Regions from separate parts of the Peribacillus sp. NPDC060253 genome, predicted to be linked through region 2. Evidence: predicted binding sites of a transcription regulator. Region 2 holds the regulator's gene; each other region holds the start of a gene.
The links. The regulator LexA, encoded in region 2, represses DNA repair genes until DNA is damaged. The targets are predictions, from matches to a motif close to CGAACATATGTTCG.
Positions count from the first base shown of each region.

Region 1 (6,680 bases), on a different contig from region 2:
AAAAAAGAAGCAGCCATCCAAACGGATCGCTGCTTTTTAATCGTTACGCTTCTTTAGCTACTTCAATTTCGATGGTAAGAGTGATTTGATCCCCGATAAGTACGCCGCCTGTTTCTAATGCTGCGTTATACGTTAAACCATAATCACTGCGTTTAATTTTCCCTTTCCCGCTGAATCCTGCTTTTTCATTTCCCCAAGGATCTTTTCCTTGGCCTTCGAAGGTGATGGCGAAAGTTTCTTCTTGTGTAATTCCATTAAGAGTTACATTTCCTGTTACATCGTATTCATCGTCATCCGTTTTCACTATTTTTGTTGATTTGAACGTTAATGTAGGATTATTTTCTATATCAAAAAAGTCAGCTGAACGCAAGTGATTATCCCGGTCTGCATTGCGAGTGTCAATACTGGCCACATCTACGGTAAAATCGATATCTGCAGTTGTTAGATCCAATGGATTTGCTGAAATGTTTGCCTCGAATTTATTAAAACTTCCTTTTACTTTAGCGATCATCATATGTTTTACAGAAAATTCAATAGCACTGTGAGTTGGGTCGATTGTCCATTTTGTATTTGTCATGGTTATTCCTCCTAATTATTAATCTTGAATTTATATATCTTTAATTTGAGATATTTGAACTTAATGTAATTATAAGAGTTGAAAGTAATAGTGTCAACTGGTTTTTTCCCTAAATTTAGAAAACATGTAAAAACCCTGTGCTTCATAGGGGCACAGGGTTTTTAGGAAAAGGGAAAGTCTAACCCTCTTTAATAATTGGCATGTTCATTCTCTTCATGGTGTTTGGCTTTACTTGGCCAAAAGGCACGACGGCCAAGGAGCGCGGTAATTGCAGGAACCAGGAATGGACGGACGATGAAAGTGTCCATTAACACACCTAAAGCAGTAATCAGTCCGAATTGAACCAATACTTGAATCGGCAGTGTAGCAAGAACGGAAAAGGTGGCCGCTAAGATGATTCCGGCTGATGTGATGACACCGCTAGTTTCGGCAACTCCTTCTTTAATGGCCTGCTTGATTGGCCTCGTCTTTTTCTTCCGCCAAATGCTCGAAACCATGAAAATATTATAATCTTCTCCTAATGCAACGAGGAACACGAATGAATATAGTGGAATTGTCCCTTCGATGGCATCCACTCCCATGAAGTGGTGCAAGATTATCCAGCCTAAGCCCATGGCTGCAAAGAAAGAGAGAATCACAGTTCCCATTAAATAAACCATGGCTGTTATAGATCGTAAGTAGGCTAAAAGAAGCAAGGAAATCAAGACGATGATAATCGGGATAATCATGAATTCATCGGCTTTTACAGTATTCCTTTTATCAAATTGAGTTGCAGTTTGCCCGCCAATCCATACCTTTTCACCAACGGAAGTGACATTGGCCGCTTTTAATTCTTTCTCCGCTATGGTGCGAATGTCCGGAATAGAATCAATGGCCTCAATATCATAAGGGTTTATATTGAATGTGACTTCATATGACTGCAGATCTTTATTGGATTTACTATTAACGGGATCTGCAACACTTTCAACGATTTTCATCTCTTTTAATGATGCCGCTAAATCAATATCCTTACCATCTGTATCGGCAACCACTGTGACTGGCGCCAGTTCACCTGGTGAGTACGAGTCGGAAATGACGGCATAGCCTTCTCGGGAGTTCATATCTTCAGGGAATGAAGAGAGAATATCATAAGAATATTTTATTTGCGAAGAATATCCAGCTAAAACACTAAAGATGATCAAACATGCAAGAATGACAGTCCATGGTTTGGTTGTGACAATATGACCAATCCAATTACCAATGCGGCCTGTTTCTTTATGCCTTTTAACGGTTTTCCCTTTTTTCTTAGCCCGTGCTTCTTCCATTTCCGGTGTGCGCGGAACAACCGGGTAGAAGGAAGCCCGCCCAAATACAGAAAGCAATGCCGGTACAAGTGTTAAAGCTGCCACCATCATGATTAAAATGGACAAGGCAAAGGGTACGGCGAACCGGTGATAAGCTCCGTATTTCGCTACAAGCAATGTTAATAGGGAGATGACGATCGTAAGGCCGCTCATCGCAATTGCGCCGGACGAATCTTTAAATGCGGCAATCATTGCTTCCCGTTTACTTTCATGATTCCTTAATTCACTTCTGAAGTGAGAAATTAAAAATAGACAATAATCCGTTCCAGCACCGAATAATAATACGGTCATGATTGAAATGGCTTGTGAATCGACAGTGATCCAACCATGGTCTGCCATGAATCCAAGAATCGGACTTGTGACCAGATAGGCGAAGCCTACTCCGATTAGAGGAATGATGGCTAAAAGCGGGGAACGGTAAATGAGTAATAAGACGACAAGTACAAGTATTACGGTTGCTAAAAGCAATTGGAAATCAGCACCTGAAAATAATCCCGTTGCATCGACGGATATCCCTACAGGGCCTGTTACACGAAGGGATAAATGATCTGAATCTATCGGGACTTTGAACGGGTCTGTTCCAATGCGTTCTGAAACGATTTCATTAATGCTTTCAAGATTTTTTTCCAGAATGGCAGTCTCGGTCTTTTCTTTAAAGAAGAGCGGCTGTACGAAAGTCATGCCATCTTCTGAAACAGACCCTTGCAGAGCGGGCAACGGGATTTCATGAAGCGGTGGTAAAAAAGATTGCTGATTCAGTGGATTATCTGTCAGCTCTTTGGAAAGGTACTGGATTTCAGCCAAGTCGGCTTCTGTCAGTCCGCCTTCCCGATGCCATGTCAGTAAGGCTGGTATCCCTGACGAATTGGGGAACTTTTCTTTAATAAGTTCATCAGCCACAACAGAAGCTGAGTCTGCAGGCAAATCCGCGGCATTATTTGCTGTTCGATCCTTTACGTCAGGCAATGTGAGTGTTAATAGTATTGCTGCAATTAGCCATACAGCAATGACAACCCAGCGACTAGCTTTTCCAGTCATCATCCTGCTAAGTCTTCCTAATACTGATTCGTCCAATGAGGGTACCTCGCTTTTGAATTTTTTTTGTCCTTACTTCATTATAATGGCGTCCTGTTGACTTATACAAAAATGGGTATGCTCATTCAAAGGCTTTTCATCCTAATTATGAAACTTAGTAGGGTGTATGAAAATATCCTCATTCTCCTATAGGAAAAAAGCACTCATTTGATGAATGGTATGTAAATATGAAGTTTGGAGAGTTAAATATAGGGAATTGGGGAAAGTAAAGTAGTGTTATGGCTTTTATTAACAGAGGAGGGATTTTTTGTCCAATAAATCCAAAAAAACAAATGATGAATCTAATGAAACATTAACGAACAGGCAAGGGCACCCTGTAACGAACAACCAGAGCATTCGAACTGTGGGGAACAGAGGACCAAGTACATTGGAGAACTATGACTTCCTGGAAAAGATCAGTCACTTCGATAGGGAGCGCATTCCGGAACGGGTCGTGCATGCCCGTGGTGCGGGTGCCCATGGTTACTTTGTTCCGACTGGTAAAGCGGGGGACGAGCCGATTTCAAAATATACGAGAGCGAAAGTCTTTCAGGAAGAAGGTAAAAAAACACCGGTATTCGTTAGATTTTCATCTGTAATCCATGGAGGGACATCCCCGGAAACGCTACGTGACCCCAGGGGATTTGCCGTTAAATTTTATACGGAAGATGGAAACTGGGATCTTGTGGGGAATAACCTGAAAATTTTCTTTATCAGGGATGCCATGAAATTCCCTGATTTGATTCATGCCTTCAAACCGGATCCGGTCACGAATATCCAGGATGGCAGAAGGATTTTCGATTTTTGCTCCAGCTCACCGGAAACATTTCATATGGTCACATTTGTATTCTCCCCTTGGGGCATTCCAGCCAATTACCGAATGATGCAAGGGTCGGGCGTCAATACTTATAAATGGGTGAATGAAGAAGGCAAAGCCGTACTTGTCAAGTATCACTGGGAACCGAAACAAGGGATCAAGAACTTGACACAGAAAGAGGCCAATGAAATTCAAGCTACGAATTTCAATCATGCCACACAGGACTTATATGAAGCGATTGAACGTGGGGAATATCCGGAATGGGATTTAAACGTACAAATCATCAGTGATGATGATCATCCTGAGTTGGATTTTGATCCGCTGGATGATACGAAGATCTGGCCGAAAGATGAGTTCCCATGGCTGCATGTTGGTACGATGGTACTGAATAAAAATCCGGAAGACTATTTCACTGAAGTCGAACAGGCTGCATTCGGTACGGGCGTCTTGGTGGACGGACTGGACTTCTCGGATGACAAGATGTTACAGGGACGTACATTCTCTTATTCTGATACACAACGTCACCGAGTTGGAGCGAATTATCTGCAATTGCCGATTAATGCTCCAAAGAAACCAACAGCCACGAATCAGACTGGCGGCCAGATGCAATATGAAGTTGGCAGAGGGAATCAAAGCCCTCACATCAACTATGAGCCATCAACTGTAGGCGGGTTGAAGGAAGCCGAGCAAACGGGTAAAGAGCATACACCAATTGTAGAAGGAAAACTGGTCCGTGAAACAATTGATCGCCAAAGCAATACGAAACAGGCTGGTGAAACATATCGTGAATTTGAAGATTGGGAGAGAGATGATTTAATCTCCAATTTAGTCTCGGCATTAGCTCCGGCAGACCCACGCATTCAAGAAAAAATGATAGCTCTTGCTGCAGAGGCTGATGAAGAATATGGCCGCAGACTAAAAGAGGGACTAGCTTCAGCTTCTGAACATACGAATTCTTCAAAACCTCTAGGTGGAACGGATAACCCAGAGGATGCAGCAAAAAAAGGACATGAAGCAGATCCATATTGATTGGTCAAAAAAAGAAGCTACTCCTTTTAAAAGGGTTGGCTTCCTTTTTTTATGGGAATAATTGAGTGAATGGCTGGAACGTTCTTCTGAAGAAGATATGAAATCAAGCAGGAAATAGATTGGCAAAAAACTTCATAATCATTTAAACTGAAACTACTCTATTTTTCTCTTATAAAGGAGATGAAAAAATGATTAAAATTCTTTCTGCCCTTTTCCTTCCTTGTCTACTTGTCATGTTATTTTCAAGGGTTACCTATAACAATGTCGTGGGACTTGTTTTAACTGTTGCCCTGATTACAGCGTCTGCATATAAAGGTTATACGCATACAAATTTATTGATCATCGTTGATGCATTATCCCTGACAGTGGGATTTTGGTTATCAAAAAGAATGATGAAACGAACATCCAAGAGCGCCTGACATCAAAGGTGCTTTTTTTGTACTCAACTTGCATTTACACTCCGACGCCCATAGAGTCCATATCCTAAAAACAGAATGGATGTTCGCTTTTTGCTGGTTTGTTTTGAGGCTATTGTGGTAGAATGTGTATATATACATTCATAAACCGGAATAAATAGAAGGGATATGGTCATGTCCCGTTTTTTATATAAAAATATTTCAATAGGAGGCTATGCTTGGTGAAGGATAAATTTGAGTTAGTCTCAAAATACTCTCCTCAAGGGGATCAACCTGCAGCAATTGAAATGCTTGTCGATGGCATTAAAGAAGGAAAGGAAATGCAGACATTATTGGGGGCGACGGGGACAGGGAAAACTTTCACCGTTTCCAATGTGATTCAGCAAATCAATAAACCGACTCTTGTCATCGCCCACAATAAAACGTTGGCAGGGCAACTTTACAGTGAGTTCAAAGAGTTTTTCCCTAATAATGCCGTCGAATACTTCGTTAGCTATTATGATTACTATCAGCCAGAGGCTTATGTTCCATCCACTGATACATTCATCGAAAAAGATGCAAGCATCAATGATGAGATCGATAAACTGCGTCACTCGGCAACTTCATCTTTGTTCGAAAGGAAAGATGTCATCATCATTGCCAGTGTATCGTGCATTTATGGTCTGGGTTCCCCTGAAGAGTACCGGGAGATGGTCGTTTCTCTCCGAACTGGCATGGAAATAGAACGAAATGCATTGCTGCACAGACTTGTGGATATTCAATATGAACGAAATGATATTGCCTTTCAACGGGGGACTTTCCGCGTTCGCGGCGACGTGGTCGAAATCTTTCCGGCCTCCCGCGATGAACATTGCGTACGGGTCGAGTTTTTCGGGGATGAGATTGACCGTATCCGCGAAGTCGATGCCCTTACTGGTGAAATCACCGGTGAACGCGAACATATTGCCATTTTTCCGGCTTCCCATTTCGTAACCCGCGAAGAGAAAATGAGGGTAGCCATCCAAAATATCGAGATTGAACTGGAAGAACGATTGACGGAATTAAGGGAAGATGAAAAATTGCTTGAAGCCCAGCGCTTGGAGCAACGGACCCGATATGATTTGGAAATGATGCGGGAAATGGGCTTTTGTTCAGGGATCGAGAATTATTCCCGACATTTAACGCTTCGTCCGGCAGGTGCGACGCCGTACACGTTAATGGATTATTTTCCTGAAGACTTTCTGCTGGTCGTGGATGAATCGCACGTAACCCTTTCGCAAATCAGGGGCATGTTCAATGGAGATCAGGCACGTAAGCAAGTACTCGTCGATCATGGCTTCCGTCTGCCGTCTGCAAAAGATAACCGTCCGCTAAGATTTGAAGAATTTGAAAAAAAGGTCCATCAATCGATATTCGTTTCGGCAACTCCGGGACTATATGAACTT
Region 1 is NZ_JBHXAS010000021.1:23,803-30,482, forward strand. It holds gene ACFWE9_RS08125 (YceI family protein) at 44-577, opposite strand; gene ACFWE9_RS08130 (MMPL family transporter) at 766-2,994, opposite strand; gene ACFWE9_RS08135 (catalase) at 3,263-4,840, shown strand; gene ACFWE9_RS08140 (CsbA family protein) at 5,029-5,259, shown strand; gene uvrB (excinuclease ABC subunit UvrB) at 5,478-6,680, shown strand, end outside.
Region 1: uvrB (excinuclease ABC subunit UvrB) is a predicted target of LexA. The motif match lies at 5,332-5,345, and genes of this name have one in related genera.

Region 2 (6,680 bases):
TTCCATTGAAGGATTATTTTTAACGATAGGTGTTCCTTCAATGAGGTGAGAAAGAGGTACTTCAAAGCAGGTGGACATCATGCTCAATTTATCCATTAATGGCTTATTCCGCCCTGATTCCCAAGCTGAAACTGCCGTTGGGGCCACTTTTAATATTTTTGCCAAATCTTCTTGTGTCATTTTTCGTTCTTTTCTAAACATTTTAATCCGTTCACCAATGTGCATATTTCTTCACCTCTACCTCGAATATACACCATGAGTGAAAGTGAGTAAACTCAAAGTGCGTGAATTTTACAAAAAATTGTTGGAAACTATACTTCAAGTGTGATATTATTTTTATAATAGGGGGTGACAAGATATGACAAACGTTAAATTCACACTTAAACAAGCTAGGAAGTATAAAGGTATAACTCAAGAAGAAATGGCAAAAGTGCTAAAGATGGCCAAAAGGACCTACATTGACTATGAGCAATATAAGATTCCGTTGCGGATTGATAAGGCGTATATGTTTGCTGAATGTGTAGGATTCTCGATCGATGATATCATTTTTTTTGACCCTCACCTACACTTTAAATGTAGTTAAAGGGTCAAAGGCTAAATGTGCTTCATGACGATATGGAAAATCTTTTCATCGGCAACTCTAACCCGCCAAGGGGATACAAAAGTCCATATAAGTTTGGTGTAGTGGATGGAAAAGTTGCTGTAGGAGCAGCCGTTAGTACCATTGCGATTGGAAAGGGAATTCTCTTTAGCAATGTGTAAGGGTTTTGTTTAAAAAAGAGATTAATTGTGTATCTATTGGAAAAATTGTTGTCAAAAACACCAAGATTAGGGGCAATCGGATAGTGTCATATTCAAAGGAATTAGTACGGAGGTTCATAAATAGTCAAGCCCTTTATCCTTTGCGAGAAGGGCTTGTTCTCATTTTTACGTAAGGAACTTAAACTGCATGTGATGATAAGGTCTTCTTCCATAATTTCTAAAGCTCAACTGTGTCCTTATTGTGAAATCCTATTTTTGTACGTTGTGAAAAAAGAGAATCACTAAAAGTGGGGCATGAAGTTAAAGAAAATATCCCTCAAAGTTAAGCACTCTCCGCCAATCGAAATGAGTTTATAGAAATCGTCCGTAAGTAACAATGACGCATCCTCATACTTTATCTCTATATTAATGAATTCCTTCTAGTTTTTTTCTCCCATTTTTATAAAGATTGCAGGTAATGGATTGTAAAAGTACAAATATAAACTAATGAATGGATAAAGCAGACTTGGTAAAGGAGGACATAGATAATAGGAGATTCAAAATTACAAAGGATATGGGAGGAGATAACAATTGAAAAGGAATATAATCAATTATGTCATTTTTCTTGTCCTTATATTAACAATATTAATTATGGCAAAACCAGACATTTCCACAGCGGGAAAATTGAAGCCGCCTTCCGAAACTTTCAGCCCAGGGGATTGGTTTCTGGGAAGCATCCCTCCCAATCTTGACGTAAATAAACCACCTATCGTATTTGTTCAAGGGAAAAATGGCAGCTCAACAAGCTGGTACGGTGAAACGGATTATCATGGTATCAATGATATGTATACCAAAGCATATGAGGCTGGCTACCAAACCGTTTTTGTTCAGCTTTATGATTCAGCTGGTAATGGATCTGCTAGCCAATATGATAATGGTAGGCTGTTAGCATCCATGCTTGAGGAAATCAGTACCCATTTCGGCGGAGAAAAAGTAAATGTTATTGCTCACAGCAAAGGTGGACCAGACACCCAAGCGGCTCTTGTACACTATGGAGCCCACCAATATGTTGGCAGGATCATCACTTTAGCTTCTCCACATCACGGTTCTCATCTAGCTGATTTGGCTTATAGCTGGTATGCAGGTTGGCTTGGTTCGCTTTTAGGTCAAAAAGATGATGGAACATATTCTTTGCAAGTTGGCAAAATGGCGGAATTTCGCTCTGCCACGGACAACCATGTTAACTCTCGTAAAAACATGTATTTCACGGTGACAGGAATGAATAGAGGACCAGCACTTTCTGCTTTATCAATGGGGGGACAATATTTATCTACGTATGGAGAAAATGATGGTTTAGTGAATGTATGGAGTTCAAAAATTCCCTATGCGTCACATTTGTTTACTGATCCAAACTTAGATCACGATAATATTCGAGTGGGTTCAGCTGTATTTCCAAGAATTGAGCCCTATTTAAGAAGCGCTTCTACCGTTGAGCTTCCGAGTGTAATTGTAAAATATAAACAACAAGTTGAAGATGATGTCATTACAACCGCTCTCGCACAAACCGTTCTAGGCGGTGAACTGCAACAAAATATCTGGAACGAACAAAGTTTCCATGTAAATGAAGCAGCCCCAGGTATGATAACCATATATACAGCCTCAAAAGATGTTGAGGTTGAATTAATTTCTCCATCCAATAAAAGGCATTCGCCTTCGGTAAAAGTCCACTCTGCAAAAAATGAAGCTTCCTTTTTTAATGGTGCAACCATCCAAACATTTAATGGAAACAACCTTGAAATTGGGGACTGGAGAGTGCGAATGAAGACTAAGTCACCAACTGATGCATACCTGTTAACCGCACAATTTAACGAAAAGAATCCCATTACATTAAGCATGCCTGGAAAGGTTAAGCAAAAGGATGCGAAATTTTTAATAAAGAATCCTATCAATAATAAAAAAGGGCCAATCAGCACCACTTTTATGGTTCATTTGTTAGATGAATCCGGGAATGAAATTAATGAAAAAAGCTCTATTCAAGTAATGGACAAAGAAAATTTTTCAGGTACCCTTCCAGATGTACCTAAATCGGGTGTTTATAATGTAACGATTGATGTCATGGAAAAAAGTGTGAGTGGTGCTGAAAGAACCCGTACGCTAATTCGTTCTGTTTATATTGAAAAATAAGAAGAAGATGCCTTCTCTTTATTGAAGGCATCCCGGACCGAACGCTGAAAGCGAGTGCCTGGAGGCAACGTTCGAATTTACAAACCTAAAAAACTGAGACAAACTCAATTATTTTCGAGTTTGTCTACAGTCGAAGAAATAAATCAAGATCGTGAAAACAGTGGAAAGAAGCCTTTACCACCAGAAATTTATCAAGAAAGAAACCAAGGAGATTAATGAAAGTTCAACGGATCTTGAGAGTGGTTTCTATGTGAAAGATGAACGAACAAAACAGTTTGCCTATTCGTTCTTACAGCAGCATACCGCAATATAAATTGCGAGTGGTCGATGGCATAGATGCTGTGCAGTAGCCTATGGATTTAATAGATGAATGAATTTCATCGACGGCCATACACCTGATAGCTAATCTGTCTTTTCATTAGATGCTCTATAGGACAAAATGCCAGTTTTGAGCGCAGCGTAATTGCCTATGCTTGCATAGCCATAAAACCAGCCCATAAAAATTCCTGCAACCAAATGATTTCTATGGCTGATGAAAATGGAAATGAACAAGCCAAGAACTAATGCGATGGTAGGGATGAATTTTTTAGGAGTATGAAACAAAACCTTAATCAGTTGAGTTAGTATTATTATGGTAGGAATGGCTATCACTGCATCCCAAAAATTTGTATGGATGGTCGGGAAGTCCATAATTTCACCACCTTAAATTGGAAGATATACAAAATTAACTTTCACCATTTAGGTAGGATTTATACCACAGTAATTTTTACGAAAGAAGTCATTTATCAAAGAAAGGTAATTCGAACAGCTTTGAAGATTTTCAACGGTCAATTTATAAAGCCATCAATCCAAGGAAAGTAATGGATGTGATGGCTTTTTCTACGTTGGAGGATAAAATGGTTTAGGTGTCAACGGTACGCCAGTTTAACGATTCAGAAAATATCCAACTGGGTAGATAGAAATTTATATACTGCTGTCATAGTAGAAAATGACTACTGAGAAGCACAGAAAAATTCGATTTGGGCTATGGCTAAGAACCGAAATATAGAGAAGTATGATTCAGAATTGTTGAAGATAATCATACCGTCAAGATTCCGTCTTTGAGCCTGCCAAAGCATAGGATTTTATGGAAGTACAGATTTTTTAACTTGATCGGCGAAAGTGTAATGAATTTTATCTGAGTGGTGAATTTATTCCTCTCTTTTTTTAATTTAACAAAAGGTTACATTTACATAGGCTTCCACGCACCGAATGGCGATAGTTTACTTTCCTATCAACCTTAAAAGAAAAAGGGGAAATTGAAATAATCCTATAAAATTCCATACTATTAAAAAATAGTAATCAAAACCTAGTCTTACATATGCATAATGAGAGAGTTTGGGACATAAATTAAAACAAACAAAAAAAGCGCCTTTAGCGCTTTTAGTGTATTTGTCTATATAAGCCTATTACTTTTCCAAGTATCGAAACATCTCTTAAAATAATGGGTTCCATATTTGAGTTCTCAGGCTGAAGCCTTATGTAATCCGGTTCCTTAAAGAATCGTTTTACAGTGGCTTCATCATCTTCAGTCATGGCCACGACGATATCTCCGTTATTGGCACTGCTTTGTTGTTTCACGATGACATAATCCCCATCATGAATTCCTGCCTCGATCATACTCTCTCCCATGATTTCGAGCATGAATACATGGTCATCATGTGGAACCATGCTTTCGGGAAGCGGGAAGTATTCTTCTATGTTCTCAATGGCCGTAATCGGCATGCCCGCTGTTACTTTTCCAAGTAAAGGTACGTTCACGACATTCGTTTTCGGAATACTGTTGGCTTCTTCTAAATTCAGGATTTCAATGGCCCTCGGCTTGGTAGGGTCACGTCTTATCAGCCCTTTGCTTTCCAGGCGGGATAAATGTCCGTGAACTGTTGAACTTGATGCAAGTCCCACTGCTTCGCCAATCTCCCTTACGGAAGGTGGATACCCTTTTTGGCGGACTTCTTCTTTAATGAAATCAAGAATATCTTGCTGCCGTTTTGATAGTTTAGTCATTTTTGCACCTCTTCTCCAATGTTCTTTGCTTTATTATATCATGGCCCCCATCTCTATACAAACATAAGTTCGAATTTTGTTATTGACTGAAACAAACGTTCGTATTATAATTTGAATATAACATACGAACGAACATTCGCTTTGGAGGGATATTTATGAAAAATTTATACAAAAACTATATTTATACGATTCTATTAGCGGGATCTGTATTCATCTTTTCAATTTTATTCTCTTGCACATTAAATAACGATCAAAAAAAGGATTTCCTTTCTATAGAAGTAAGTGAAGGTGACACCTTATGGGGAATTGCCGAAGAATATGAAGAAGCTAATTTGACAAAAAAAGAATTCATTGGTTGGATAGAAGAGCATAATGGGGTCAGGGCGGATTCAATTAAACCTGGTCAAGTCATTGTCATTCCTGTTAAAGGGGAAGAACTTGTTCAGAATTTGGCAAGTGAGCAGTAAGTAGCGAAGGTAGGGTATTATGAAGGCAATAATCTATTGCAGGGTTAGCACAGAAAAAGAGTCGCAGGAAACATCATTGGCAAGGCAGGAAGATGAATTGGTCAAATTGGCAGAGAAGATGGATGTAGAAGTTGTTTCCATAATAAAAGAACAGGCTAGTGGTTATGAGTTAAACCGTGATGGCATTTTTGACATGCTTGAACTATTTAAAACCAAAGAAGCTGAAGTTCTATTAATCCAAGACGAAACAAGGCTGGGGAGAGGGAATGCGAAAATTGCCCTCTTCCATGTCATTCTTAAAGAAGGCGTGAAAGTTTATACTCTCTCACACGATGGGGAACTTGAGTTATCGGATTCAGATGCCATGGTCATCCAGATAGTCGGTATTGTCGAAGAATATCAAAGGAAATTACATAATTTGAAAATAAAACGCGGCATGTTAAGAGCCGTTGAAAAAGGATACCGCCCTCAAAAAAATCTTCATAATCAGAGGAATTCTACCGGCAGGGAACGTAAGGAGATTCCTATTGAAGAAATTATTAAACTTCGGGCTAATGGATTGACGTTTGCAGAAATCGCAGCCACTTTAAGGGGCTTTGGCTACCATGTATCTAAAGCTACTGTGAACCGACGCTTTCTTGAACATCAACAAAATACACAGGAAAGTCAATCTTAGAACTTGTAATTTCGCTTTTTTTTTAATACCATGACAATATCCGCAGATTATGAAGGAGCGAAATTATGCTATCACAAGAAAAATTAACACGTATTAATGAACTTTCTAAAAAAGCAAAGGAAGAAGGCTTAACGGAAGTTGAGGCGAAAGAGCAAACACAATTAAGAAGTGAGTATTTGGAAACATTTAGACGGTCCATGTCCAATACGTTGGAGCATGTAAAAATTGTCGATCCAGAAGGTAATGATGTCACTCCTCAAAAGATAAAAGATATAAAAGATAAAAGAAACTTACATTAATGCTTGGAATTTTCTGATGGTACACTCCATTGGAAGATTCTTTTTGCTTTATGATTAATAAGAAATTGCATTCATGTATGTATTCTCCCATTTAGTTTAATCTAAATAGGGGACTTCCAAATTTTTTTAAAAATTGAAGTATTGAGGTAGTAAATAGTGATTTTAGTTGTGATATTATGCAGGTCACTATAATATAAAGAGGTACATTACAGGAAGGGATGTTTTACAATATGTTAGATAAATTAGATGCACTTTCCATCAATACGA
Region 2 is NZ_JBHXAS010000047.1:18,324-25,003, forward strand. It holds gene ACFWE9_RS13930 (LexA family protein) at 1-225, opposite strand, end outside; gene ACFWE9_RS13935 (helix-turn-helix transcriptional regulator) at 359-583, shown strand; gene ACFWE9_RS13940 (hypothetical protein) at 601-762, shown strand; gene ACFWE9_RS13945 (esterase/lipase family protein) at 1,393-2,925, shown strand; partial or broken gene ACFWE9_RS13950 (IS5/IS1182 family transposase) at 3,058-3,214, shown strand; gene ACFWE9_RS13955 (hypothetical protein) at 3,328-3,615, opposite strand; gene lexA (transcriptional repressor LexA) at 4,348-4,971, opposite strand; gene yneA (cell division suppressor protein YneA) at 5,127-5,438, shown strand; gene ACFWE9_RS13970 (YneB family resolvase-like protein) at 5,458-6,114, shown strand; gene ACFWE9_RS13975 (DUF896 domain-containing protein) at 6,180-6,413, shown strand; gene tkt (transketolase) at 6,644-6,680, shown strand, end outside.

Region 3 (6,680 bases), on a different contig from region 2:
GTAATCGATTAAAGGAAGCTAGGGAAGCAAAAGGCCTTAGCCTCGAAGACTTACAGGAATTAACGAAGATTCAAAAGCGCTACCTCATTGGCATTGAAGAGGGAAATTACAGTATGATGCCTGGAAAGTTCTATGTACGGGCTTTCATAAAGCAATATTGTGAAGCGGTCGGGCTGGATTCCGAAGAGATTTTTGAACAATATAAGAGTGAAGTGCCTTCAGTCTATAGTGAGGAATTGCCTGAACAACTTTCAAGGGTCCAATCCCGGAAAACGATTCCGGCTGGGGACTCCAAGGTTGTAGAAATGTTGCCTAAAATCCTAGTTTCAGTTTTAGTTATTGGTGTTGCTATATTAATTTGGGTGTTAGTATCCAATTATATGAGCAAGCCAGATACTGCTGATAAAAAGAGTGAAAAACAGAACGAAGTGGTCGGATACAACAAAAGTGATGAATTAAACAAAAAGGAACAAGAGAAAGCGGATAAAAAGCAAGAGGTAAAAAACGAAGATACATCTGACAAGAAAGATGATGCAGATGACGCTGTAGATGAAAAGACCAAGCAAAAACTTACCGTTAGCAGTACAAACGGTAAAAATAGTACGTATGAATTGAAAAATACGGATACATTTAAGTTAAAAGTGACTTCAAAAGGCTCACCATGGGTTGGCATTAAAAATGGTGAAGGTAAATTACTATTCCAAGGGACTATCAGCAAGGACGATAGCGAGGAAATTGATTTCACCAATGAAAAAGAAGCTGTCATCAATGTAGGCAGAGCGTATGAAACGGATATTTTTGTGAACGATGAGAAGCTGGAGTATTCCATTTCACCGACTGAAGTGAATACGCAATTGGTAACGATACAATTTACGAAAGCCGAATAGTCATCTTATAGATGACTATTTTTTCTCTATATTAATGCGGGATTGGTTTACCCGGCATATAAGATTGGATTTTGAGTTAAATTATACATATAAGCATGAGTTGGCCAAGCGCCATAATTATTTTAGATCTATAACGCTTTGCCAAACGGCCGGCGTAAATTTTGGAGGTAAAAGTTTTGAATCTGCCTAATAAGATTACAGTAGCAAGAATCTGTTTAATTCCAGTTTTTTTAATCATCATGCTCGCACCTTTTTCATGGGGCACACTTACTTGGGGAGAATACAGCTTGCCAGTTGCGCACTTAGCTGGAGCGATCCTCTTCATTATCGCTTCTACCACGGATTGGATCGATGGCCATTTTGCCAGAAAATATAATTTAATTACGGATTTAGGGAAATTTTTAGACCCATTGGCTGATAAACTTCTGGTTTCAGCTGCCCTAATTGTTTTGGTTGACCTAGATTTAATGTACGGTCAGTCGTGGATTGCGATCGTGATCATAAGTCGTGAATTTGCCGTAACCGGATTGCGTTTAGTGCTAGCAGGGACAGGGGAAGTGGTTGCAGCTAACCAGCTTGGTAAAATTAAAACATGGGCGCAAATTGTTGCTATTTCGGCATTATTGCTGCATAACCTTCCATTCGCCCTCATTTCACTTCCGTTTGCTAATATCACATTATGGATTGCATTAATCTTTACAATCTGGTCAGGTTTGGATTATTTTATAAAAAACAGAGATGTATTTGTTAATTCAAAGTAAAACGAATGGTGGTTTTGAAAAGATGGATGCAGAAATCATTGCAGTGGGCTCTGAGCTTCTTTTAGGACAAATAAATAACACTAATGGAAGATTCCTATCACAACAATTCGCGGAAATGGGTATCAATGTTTTTTACCATACTGTGGTAGGGGATAACGACCGTCGTTTACAACAAGCTATAGAAATCGCTGAATCAAGGGCGAACTTGATTGTCTTTACCGGTGGACTCGGTCCTACCAAAGATGATTTAACGAAGGAAACGATTGCTCGCCATATAGGGAAAAAGCTCGTTTTTAATGACGAAGCTTTGCAATCCATTGAAGCTTACTTTCAAAAACGGGAACGGCCGATGACGGAAAACAACAAAAAGCAAGCGCTTGTTCTGGAAGGCTGTGAAGTGTTGGCAAACGATCATGGGATGGCCCCGGGAATGTTCTTATCCAAATCTGGGATTACATACATGCTTCTCCCAGGTCCCCCAAGTGAAATGGAACCGATGTTTTTAAGTTACGGGTATGAAGCGATCATGAATAAACTGGACAAGCATGAACGGATCGATTCGAAGGTTCTTCGGTTCTACGGGATAGGTGAAGCTGAACTGGAAACGGTGATTGAAGATCTTCTTGTCAATCAAACCAATCCGACAATTGCTCCCCTTGCTTCCGAAGGGGAAGTGACGTTAAGGATTACCGCTAAAGACTCATCTAAAGACAAATGCGAAGAGCTTATTTTAGAAGCGGAAAAAGAAATTCTTAGCCGGGTTGGAAAGTTCTATTATGGAAGTGATAATACTTCGCTCATAAAGGAGCTTGTAAAAGAATTAACGGTCCGCAAACTTTCGATTGCGGCAGCGGAAAGCTTGACCGGAGGGATGTTCCAAGAGCAGCTGACAACCATCCCGGGCGCCGGTAAAGTCTTCAAAGGTGGTATTGTCAGTTATACGAATGATGCTAAGTCGAATGCTCTAGACGTCAGCGAGGGTACCATCTCTGAGCATGGTGTGGTCAGCGGTGAGTGTGCAATGGAAATGGCCTCTAATGTCCGGAAAAAGCTCGATGCGGATGTAGGCATCAGCTTTACAGGTGTCGCAGGGCCTGATGAACAAGAAGGCAAACCTGTCGGTACAGTATTTATTGGTATTTCATATCGGGATGGGAACACTCATTTCAAAGAGCTAAATCTTTCCGGAAGCAGGGCGCAGAACCGGATTCGAAGTGTGAAGTACGGCTGTCATTACCTATTAAGGGATTTATAAACGTCAAAGCAGGGCTTTTTAAAGCCCTGTTTTTATTTGTTTGAGAAGTTTGTTTCTGTAAAAAAAAGAAAAAAAAGAAAAAAGTTAATTCCATGAAGATGCTTTTTTAAGTTAGTAATTGAAAGAAAATGAGGGATTCCTTATGATAAAACGCTTTTTTACAAAGAATATCCCGAAAGAAAAAAACGAATGAATGTTCGACTTTTTGCTTGGCAAAATAGTAAAAAGAGTATATAGTAAAGATAGGTTTTGAGACAAGATATAAACATTGATCTCAAATAATTGCTAACGTAAGAACACCTTTAATCGGACAGCCGATTATTTGAATATAGAGGAGGAAATTGAGTGAGTGATCGTCAAGCGGCTTTAGATATGGCGTTAAAACAAATAGAAAAACAATTTGGTAAAGGTTCTATTATGAAACTTGGAGAACAGAGTGATCGAAGGATTTCAACCATTTCAAGCGGTTCTTTAGCATTGGACGTAGCATTGGGAGTGGGCGGATATCCAAGAGGCCGGGTCATTGAGATATATGGACCTGAAAGCTCCGGTAAAACGACTGTTGCATTACATGCCATTGCAGAAGTACAAAAGACTGGTGGCACGGCTGCGTTCATTGATGCAGAGCATGCTTTAGATCCAGCATATTCAGAAAAACTTGGTGTGAATATCGATGAGTTATTGCTTTCACAGCCTGATACGGGTGAACAAGCCCTGGAAATCGCTGAAGCATTAGTGCGTAGCGGAGCGGTAGATATCATTGTCATTGACTCGGTGGCAGCCCTTGTTCCTAAAGCTGAAATCGAAGGAGAAATGGGAGATTCCCATATGGGTCTTCAAGCCCGGATGATGTCTCAGGCACTTAGAAAACTGTCTGGTGCCATTAATAAATCAAATACCATTGCCATTTTCATTAACCAAGTCCGTGAAAAAATCGGTGTTATGTTTGGAAATCCAGAAACCACTCCAGGAGGCCGGGCATTGAAGTTCTATTCAACTGTTCGTCTGGAAGTGCGTCGTGCGGAACAATTAAAACAAGGTAATGAAATCGTCGGTAATAAAACGAAAATCAAAGTTGTAAAAAACAAGGTTGCTCCCCCATTCCGTCAAGCAGAAGTTGACATCATGTATGGTCAAGGGATTTCCCAGGAAGGTGAAATCATCGATATGGGTGCAGATTTGGATATCGTCCTTAAAAGCGGCTCGTGGTACTCTTACAATGAAGAGCGTGTCGGACAAGGACGGGAAAATGCGAAGATGTTCTTGAAAGAAAACCAGGATATCGCCCAGGAGATTTCTCAGAAAATCAGAGATCACTATAATCTTGATGGAGAGCATGAATTACCACCAGAAGAAAAAGAAGAAGAACATTTTGAATTGCTTGATTAACAGAAGGAAAAGGCCTAAGCTTGTTCGCTTAGGCCTCTTTCTATATATTATGAATTAGAGTGAAATTGAAAAAGTGCGCAATTTTCAGCGAATTAAGTGGCTGGGGAATACAGATTTACAGTCTACTTCCATAATGAATGTTGCACGTAATGTCGGTTGGTATTAAGAAAACTTGAATAATCATTGATACATAAGGGACAAACGCTTGACAATAAAAATTCTCAACTATACAATTAATATGTATATTTTACAATTTTTCAAACTAAAATTTTGAAAATTAAGTGCTGTATATTGAATTTATGTGCAATGTACTTGCCGACAGTTCAACATTTTATGTAAAAAGTTCATAGCAAGGGGAGGTGAAACGATGGAACCCATGACAATCATCTTCACTTTGCTTGGCCTAATCGTCGGTGCAGTTGTTGGTTATTTTATTCACAAATCAAAGTTTGAGAGTAAAATAACAGGGGCAAAGGGCTCTGCAGAACAAATCCTTGAGGATGCAAAACGTGAAGCGGATGCTCTTAAGAAAGAAGCCTTGTTGGAAGCAAAAGATGAAATTCATAAAGTTCGTTCTGATTCTGATCGGGAATCCCGTGAAAGAAGGAACGAATTACAAAAACAAGAAAATCGGTTATTGCAAAGAGAAGAGAATTTGGACCGTAAGGATGAAACGTTAGACAAACGTGAAAGCCTTATGGAGAAAAAAGAAGATTCTCTAAACCAAAGACAACAGCATATTGAAGTGATGGAAAGCAAAGTGGACGAGACGGTTCGTAAGCAGCAAACAGAGCTTGAACGTGTTTCCGGTTTAACTCGTGAAGAAGCAAAAGCAATCATTATAGACCGAATGGAAAACGAACTGGCTCACGATGTAGCGCTTATGATTAAAGAAAGTGATACCCGTGCCAAAGAAGAAGCTGATAAAAAAGCAAAAGAAATTCTTTCTCTTGCCATTCAGCGTTGTGCGGCTGATCATGTTGCAGAAACCACCGTTTCTGTAGTAAATCTTCCAAATGATGAAATGAAAGGACGGATAATCGGACGTGAAGGACGAAATATCCGGACATTAGAAACGCTAACAGGTATTGACCTTATTATTGATGATACTCCTGAAGCTGTCATTTTATCTGGATTTGATCCAATTAGACGGGAAACGGCACGCTTGGCTCTTGAAAAACTTGTTCAGGACGGACGGATTCATCCGGCTCGAATCGAAGAAATGGTTGACAAAGCAAGACGTGAGGTAGATGAACATATTCGTGAAATTGGTGAACAAACAACTTTTGATGTTGGAGTTCACGGTCTCCATCCAGACCTAATCAAAATACTTGGCCGTTTGAAGTTCCGTACCAGTTATGGGCAAAACGTGCTTAAGCATTCAATTGAAGTGGCCCAGCTTTCAGGTTTACTGGCCGCAGAGGTTGGTGAGGATGAAGTTCTTGCCCGCCGTGCAGGTTTATTGCATGATATTGGGAAAGCAATTGATCATGAAGTGGAAGGCAGTCACGTTGAAATTGGCGTCGAATTAGCCACCAAGTATAAAGAGCATCCAACTGTCATTAACAGCATCGCTTCACATCATGGCGATACGGAACCAACTTCCATAATTTCAGTGCTTGTAGCAGCCGCTGATGCATTATCTGCTGCAAGACCAGGTGCTAGAAGTGAAACGCTTGAAAATTACATTAGAAGACTTGAAAAACTCGAAGAGATTTCCGAATCCTATGATGGAGTGGAAAAGTCATTTGCGATTCAAGCCGGACGAGAAGTGCGGATTCTAGTGAAACCAGAGCAAATAGATGATCTTTCGGCCCATCGACTCGCACGTGATATCCGGAAAAGGATTGAAGAAGAGCTCGATTATCCAGGTCATATAAAAGTCACGGTCATCCGTGAAACAAGGGCAGTCGAATACGCCAAATAAATTGTTAAATAAAAACGAAGTGGTGCAAACCACTTCGTTTTTATTTTTCTACTATTTATCGTTAAGCGTGATTCCTATGATTACCTCATATTATGTTACAATACATACTTGAATATTCTTATCATTAGAAATGTGAATATAGAAAGGGTTTTACAATGAAATTGCTATTTATTGGAGATGTCGTAGGGTCTCCAGGTCGTGATATGATTCAAGAATACCTTCCAAAGTTAAAAGAAAAGTATCGGCCGCATATCACGGTCATCAATGGAGAAAATGCTGCCAGCGGCAGGGGAATTACAGAAAAGATTTACAGGAGTTTTTTAGAGTGGGGAGCGCAGGCGGTGACCATGGGAAACCATACATGGGATAATCGAGATATTTTCAATTTTATTGATGATGCGAAATATCTCATCCGCCCAGCAAACTTTCCAGACGGTGCACCTGGAGAAGGAATGAAGTTT
Region 3 is NZ_JBHXAS010000035.1:26,778-33,457, reverse strand. It holds gene ACFWE9_RS11690 (helix-turn-helix domain-containing protein) at 1-887, shown strand, start outside; gene pgsA (CDP-diacylglycerol--glycerol-3-phosphate 3-phosphatidyltransferase) at 1,064-1,648, shown strand; gene ACFWE9_RS11680 (competence/damage-inducible protein A) at 1,671-2,903, shown strand; gene recA (recombinase RecA) at 3,249-4,292, shown strand; gene rny (ribonuclease Y) at 4,660-6,219, shown strand; gene ACFWE9_RS11665 (TIGR00282 family metallophosphoesterase) at 6,375-6,680, shown strand, end outside.
Region 3: recA (recombinase RecA) is a predicted target of LexA. The motif match lies at 3,090-3,103, and genes of this name have one in related genera.